DNA from 3 places in the Mycobacterium sp. SMC-14 genome. Region 1 is predicted to be linked to each of the others. Evidence: riboswitches for the same ligand, from Rfam matches in the RefSeq annotation. Region 1 holds a riboswitch; each other region holds the start of a gene.
What was found. Region 1 has a riboswitch for cobalamin ahead of metE (5-methyltetrahydropteroyltriglutamate--homocysteine S-methyltransferase). Riboswitches for the same ligand answer to the same signal wherever they lie in the genome.
Positions count from the first base shown of each region.

Region 2: another riboswitch for cobalamin. It lies ahead of ACKY0W_RS16660 (magnesium chelatase subunit D family protein); the one in region 1 lies ahead of metE (5-methyltetrahydropteroyltriglutamate--homocysteine S-methyltransferase).
Region 3: another riboswitch for cobalamin. It lies ahead of cobN (cobaltochelatase subunit CobN); the one in region 1 lies ahead of metE (5-methyltetrahydropteroyltriglutamate--homocysteine S-methyltransferase).

Region 1 covers NZ_CP176429.1:1,203,732-1,205,925, reverse strand. Annotated here, with positions in the region: gene ACKY0W_RS05820 (SDR family oxidoreductase) at 106-756, shown strand; cobalamin riboswitch at 811-1,015, shown strand; gene metE (5-methyltetrahydropteroyltriglutamate--homocysteine S-methyltransferase) at 1,136-2,194, shown strand, end outside.
Region 2 covers NZ_CP176429.1:3,500,606-3,502,799, reverse strand. Annotated here, with positions in the region: gene ACKY0W_RS16660 (magnesium chelatase subunit D family protein) at 1-874, opposite strand, end outside; cobalamin riboswitch at 902-1,050, opposite strand; gene ACKY0W_RS16655 (dienelactone hydrolase family protein) at 1,076-1,873, shown strand; gene cbiE (precorrin-6y C5,15-methyltransferase (decarboxylating) subunit CbiE) at 1,888-2,194, shown strand, end outside.
Region 3 covers NZ_CP176429.1:3,516,871-3,519,064, forward strand. Annotated here, with positions in the region: gene cobN (cobaltochelatase subunit CobN) at 1-1,053, opposite strand, end outside; cobalamin riboswitch at 1,082-1,218, opposite strand; cobalamin riboswitch at 1,210-1,399, shown strand; gene ACKY0W_RS16730 (ABC transporter substrate-binding protein) at 1,436-2,194, shown strand, end outside.

The DNA.
Region 1 (2,194 bases):
ATATTCCCCAGGGCAGCACGAATTGAATCGTGCGGGTGGGGACATATCCTGCGCCGGAAGTCCGTCGGACCGCGGTGATCATGCTAGCCGCGTACCGTCGACTCCATGGCACGCATCGTGATCATCGGCGGCCACGGCAAGATCGCCCTGCTGCTGGCCCCCATCCTCGCCCATAGCGGCCACCAGGTCAGTTCGGTGTTCCGCAATCCCGAACACGCCGAGGAGGTCGCGGTCACCGGCGCGGTCCCGGTGGTGGCCGACATCGAGCAACTCGACGTCGACGGCCTGGCCCGCGTCGTGGCCGGCCACGACGCGGTGGTGTTCTCCGCCGGAGCCGGCGGCGGCAACCCGGCACGCACCTACGCCGTCGACCGCGACGCCGCCATCCGCAGCATCGACGCCGCCGAGCAGGCCGGTGTGCGGCGCTTCGTGATGGTGTCCTACTTCGGCGCGGGTCCTGATCACGGTGTTCCCGACGACGATCCGTTCTTTCCGTACGCGCAGGCCAAAGCCGCCGCCGACGCCCACCTGCGTGCCACCGATCTGGACTGGACGGTGCTGGGCCCGAGCCGGCTCACCCTTGATCCGGCGACCGGCCGAATCGCCCTCGGCCCCGATACCGGCAAGGGGCAGGTCTCCCGCGACAACGTGGCAGAGGTGATCGCCGCCTGCCTGGCCGACAACTCGACCATCGGCCGCACCATCGAATTCAACGACGGCCAGACCCCGATCCCGGAGGCGCTTCGAGCCGATTGACCAGGTAATCTTCATTACGCAACTGGTTTGCCGTAGCTGCCGTAAGGCGGCGTCGGCATCGAGCGCAATGCGGTTTTCCGTGGAGCGCAAGAGGGAACCCGGTGAGAATCCGGGACTGTCCCGCAGCGGTATGCAGGAACGACCGCCGTCACAAAGCACTGGTCACGGGTTCGCCCACCGACTGGGAAGCGACGGCCACTAGGAGCACCTCGGTGCGCGCCTGCGAGTCCGAATACCTGCCCGTTGTGCTGGGCGCGCCGCGCCCGGCGGATCAACGCCTCGCGGAATGGGCGTCTGGTTTTGAGGGTTATAGTGCTTTATATATAGGCACGGGACCGGATCAGCTGGGCGACTGCTGGCGTTGACCCACCCTCGTCAATTGAAGGATCAAATCGTGATCGCTCAACCCTTTACCGCCACCGTTCTCGGCTCACCTCGTATCGGGCCGCGCCGCGAACTCAAGCGCGCCACCGAAAGCTACTGGGCCGGCCGGATCGGCCAGGACGAACTGAAGACGGTGGCCGCCGGCCTGCGCCGCGACACCTGGGCCCAGCTGGCCGCCGCCGGGCTGGACTCGGTGCCGGTGAACACGTTCTCCTACTACGACCAGATGCTCGACACCGCGGTGCTGCTGGGCGCACTCCCGGCGCGGGTGGCCGGCGTCGCCGATGAGCTGGACCGCTACTTCGCCGCAGCCCGGGGCAACAAGGACATCGCCCCGCTGGAGATGACGAAGTGGTTCGACACCAACTACCACTACATCGTTCCCGAGATCGGCCCGGACACGAAGTTCTCGCTGAACCCGGCCAAGGTGCTCTCCGAGCTCGCCGAGGCGCAGGAGCAGGGCATCAACGCTCGTCCGGTGATCATCGGGCCGGTCACCTTTCTGCTGCTGAGCAAGGCCGTCGACGGTGCGGACGCACCGATCGCCCGCCTTGATGAGCTGACCGACATCTACGCCGAGTTGCTGGGCAAGCTGGCCGACGCCGGCGCGCAGTGGGTGCAGATCGACGAGCCGGTGCTGGTGACCGACATCTCCGCCGACGCCCCCGCGTTGGCCGAGCAGGTCTACAACCGTCTCGGCGGGCTGAGCAAGCGGCCGTCGATCTTCGTGGCCACCTACTTCGGTGACCCGGGCGCCGGGCTGCCCGCCCTGGCCCGCACTCCGGTCGAGGCGATCGGCGTCGACCTGGTCTACGGCGCGGACACCAAGATCGCGTCGGTGCCGGAGCTGGCTTCCAAGACGCTGGTCGCCGGTGTGGTCGACGGCCGCAACATCTGGCGCACCGACCTGCAGGCCGCGCTGGCCAAGCTGGCGTCGCTGCTGGGGAGTGCGGAGGCTGTTGCCGTATCGACGTCGTGCTCGACGTTGCACGTGCCCTACTCGCTGGAGCCCGAGACCGGCCTGGACGACGCGCTGCGCAGCTGGCTGGCGTTC
Region 2 (2,194 bases), 2.3 Mb from region 1:
TGCGGGCACAGACGATGTCGCCGCGCAGACCGTCCACGTCGAACGCCGCGCAGATCTCACCGATCTTGACCAATGCGTCATCGGTGAGCGTCACCTGGGGCAGCAGTTCCTGGGCCTGGCGGATCCGGGCCCGCAGTCCTTCTTCAGCCTCGGCGTAGTTCGTGGCGAAGCCCTCCGGGTCGGCGTCGAACGCCAGCCGCCGCCGAACCGCCTCGGCCCGCAAAACCGGATCACGCGGCGCGGACACCTCGACGGTCAACCCGAACCGGTCGAGCAGTTGGGGACGCAGCTCGCCTTCCTCGGGATTCATCGTCCCGACGATCACGAACCGCGCGGCATGGGTGACCGAGACCGAGTCGCGTTCCACGGTCAGCCGCCCCATCGCCGCGGCGTCCAGCAGCAGGTCCACCAGGTGGTCGGCGAGCAGGTTGACCTCGTCGAGGTAGAGGATGCCGCGGTTGGCGCGGGCCAACAGCCCGGGTTCGAAGTCGACGGTGCCGGCGCTGAGCGCCCGTTCCAGATGGATCGAACCCACCACCCGGTCCTCGGTGGCGCCGACCGGCAGTTCCACCAGACGCACCGGGCGGGTCTCGACGGGGGCGTCGCTGGGGAACGGGCCGTCGGGGGAGAGCGGGTTCGCCTCAGCGGGATCGGAAGAGAACCGATCGCCGGCCAGCACGTCGATGGGCGGCAGCACCTGGGCCAGCGCCCGGACCAGCGTCGACTTGGCGGTGCCCTTCTCGCCGCGAATGAGCACCCCGCCGATGCCGGGGGAGATCGCGCTCAGGACAAGCGCCAGTGCCATGTCGTCGAGGCCGCCCGGGGCATCCGGGTCGCCGCCGAGGACAGCGGGGAAGGGGTACAGCTGTTGCATTGAGGCTCCGCTCGTGTGGCCGACACCTCTGAGTCGGCGACGCGAAGCCGGTATTCGGACTGACCGTGGCGCACCGAGATGCGCCGCGGAACACCGTAGCGGGCCTGCGTCGGAGTCACACCGACTTCCCTGGCGCTTCGCGCCGATACCCTAACACTCGGGGCGCGAGACGCCGACCTGGGCGAAAGGACACCGAAGACAGTGAGTGCACCTGAAGCAGATCTGACCGGATGGGTCGCCGAGCCGTTCACCGGCGGCGAATTCACCCACGACGTATACCGCAAGGGCAAAGGCCCCGGTGTGGTGCTGATCCCGGAGATTCCGGGGATTCACCCCGGGGTGCTGGCGCTGGGAAATCACCTGGTGGACAACGGCTTCACCGTGGCGATTCCCTCGTTGTTCGGCGAGCCGGGTAAGGCGATCACGCCCGGCTACGCACTGACCACGATCAGTCGCGCCTGCGTGACCCGGGAATTCGCCGCGTTCGCCACCGACAAGCAGCGGCCGGTCACCCAGTTCCTGCGGGCGCTGGCCCGCGACCTCAACGAGAAGACCCCTGGCAAGGGCGTCGGGGTGATCGGCCAGTGCTTCACCGGCGGCTTCGCGCTGGCCGCGGCCGTTGACGACGCCGTGCTGGCCCCGGTGCTCAGCCAACCGTCGGTGCCCATTCCGCTGACGCTCAAACAACGCCGCGACCCAGGGCTCTCCGAGGTCGAGCTGGGCGTTGTCGCCGACCGGGCCGCCAAGGACGGCTTGTGCGCGCTCGGCCTGCGGTTCAGCGAGGACAAGATGGCCCCCGGTGACCGCTTCGCGACGCTGAAAGCGCGGCTTGGGGACGCTTTCGAGGTCATCGAGATCGATTCCTCGTCGGGCAACCCGCACGGTCTGTCCCGGATGGCGCACTCGGTGCTCACCGACCAGGTCCGTGAGGTCGACGGCCATCCTGCCTACGAGGCGCGCAAGCGGGTGGTGGAATTCCTCACCGAACGATTGACCTAGTTACGATCGCCGCTGTGCCTGCCCAGCCCAGCCCAGCCGAACGCATCGCCGTAGTGGGCATCGGCGCCGACGGCTGGGCCGGGCTGGGCGGGCCGGTGCGGGAGACCGTGCTGGCGGCCGACGTCGTACTCGGCGCGCCCCGCCAACTGGACCTGCTGCCCGAAGCCGACGGCCAGCGGCGGCTCAAGTGGCCGGTCCCGCTGCACGCCGGGCTGCCGGCGCTGTTCGAGGAACTGGCAGGACAGCGGATCGTGGCGCTGGCATCCGGGGACCCGCTGCTCAGCGGCATCGGCAGCACCCTGATCGCGCTGCTGGGCACCG
Region 3 (2,194 bases), 2.3 Mb from region 1:
CCGGGAGTGCTTGGTGGGGTAGGCCGACAGCACCAGCGCCAGCTTCTTCTGGGCATTCGGGATGCGGCGCAGCACAGCGTGATTCACCGCGACTCCAGCCACCCGGGCGCAGCGCTCGGGGTCGGCGGCGTAGTGCGGCAGCCCGTCGTCGTCGATCTCCTTAAAGGAGAACGGAACCGTGATGATTCGTCCGTCGAATTCCGGGATGGCGATCTGAGTGGCCGAATCCAGTGGGCTGACGCCGTCGTCGTTGGCCTCCCAATCCGCGCGCGACGACGCCAGGCACAGTCCCTGGAACACCGGAATGTCCAGCGCCGCGATCCGTTCGATGTCCCACGCGCCGTCGTCGTCACCGGCACTGACACCGGCGGTGGCATTCATCGCCCCACCGGCCGCCAGCATGCAGACCACCACCGCATCGAGCTGCGCCAGCGCCTCAAACAGCTCATCGGGGGCGTTGCGCAGCGACGCGGCGAAGATCGGCACCCCGACCGCCCCGGTGGCGACCTTTACCCCATCGATGGCGTCGGCCAGCGCGTGCGCGAAACCGGCATTGCCGCTGACCTCATGGGCCCGGTAGTAGAGCACCCCGATCCGCACCGCGTCGGGAGCCTCGACAGACTCGCGCTTGCCGTAACCCCACTCCGGGATCACCGCCGGCTCATCGAAACCCTCCCCGGTGAGCAGCACCGTGTCACACAAGAACGCGTGCAGCTGCGCGAGATTGGCCGGCCCACCCTCGGCGAGATAGGCGTGTGCCTGCGCGGCCAGGCCGATCGGGACCGTCGAGCACTCCATCAACTCGGCGTTGGGCGAGCGCTCCCCGCCGAGCACCACCAGCGGCAGGCCCGTCGCGCGCAGCAGCTTCAGTTCGTCGGCGATCTCGGCCGACGACCCCAGGATGCGCAGCACCACGACGTCGGTGCCGGCCACCAGCGGTTCGATGTCGTGGCGTGCCGGGTTGCCGAGCCGGTACGCCGCGCCACTGGCCCGCGCGGACAGCAGGTCGGTGTCGGACGTGGACAACAGCGCGATACGGCGTGCATCAGCCATCAGGGGCCTCCTCGGGGTTCTCGCCCCTCGTCGTCGGATGTCTCGTGGCCGTATCTGGCTAACGGGCCCGGCTGCGCCGATGGCCCTTCACAGTGGCGGAACCGCCCCGGATTCGCACCGGGTTCCTGACGCCACGAGACGGCGGCCAGCCTAACGCAGCACGGCATGCAACAATGTCGCCGGTAAGGCGATGACGATTGAGGAAGCCGGTGTGAATCCGGCGCGGTCCCGCCACTGTCATCGGGGAGCGACCCTCATCAGCCACGGCCCGCCACTTGTGGGGTTGGAAGGCGAGGCAAGCAGTGATCCGAGAGCCAGGAGACTCACGTCAACGCGTCCTGCGTACCGGGGCGGTGTACCCCGAGGAAGCTGACTCACGCCCATGCCCCGTGCGTTGCGGGTAGTTCCTGCGCTCCTGGTAGCGCTGGCCACCGCGCTGTCGTTGGCCAGCTGCTCTGGCGAACTCGCAGCCCGCACCCCGCAGGCGCGCGCCGGCTGCATCACCGACTTCGATCCGGCTGCCGACTATTTTCCCGACAAGTCGACGCTGACCGAGGCCACCAACTTCGTCCTCGAATACCACGGCAGCTACCAGGTCCTGACTGTCAAACGGCCCTACCTCGGCGGCAAGCCGGTGTCCTATGTACTGGTGCGTTGCGGTGCGCCCGCACCGGCACTGAGCGGCGAACTGGCCCACGCCCAACAGATCACCGTCCCGGTACACAGCCTCTACTCGGGCTCGACGACGCACCTGGCGATGATCACCGAACTCGGGCAAGCCGGCGTGGTCACCGGAGTGGCGAGCCCGGCCGCCGTCGCCGATCCGCAGATTCGCGCCCGCATCGAGACCGGTGAGATCGTCGGGTACGCCCCCGGCGGACAGCTCAACGTCGAGCGGGTGCTCAGTGCCGGCCCCGATCTGCTGGTCACCGAAGGTATCGACGATCCCGGCTATCCCAAGCTGCGCGAGGCCGGTCTGCCCGTACTGGCCGACGCCGAATGGCTGGAATCCACTCCCCTGGGCCGAGCCGAGTGGATGAAGGTGTTCGCCGCGCTGACCGGGACCGAACGTCAGGCCGCGCAGACCTACCAGGACATCCGCAACCGTTACCGTGCCCTGGCCGCTCAAGCCGCCGGGGCG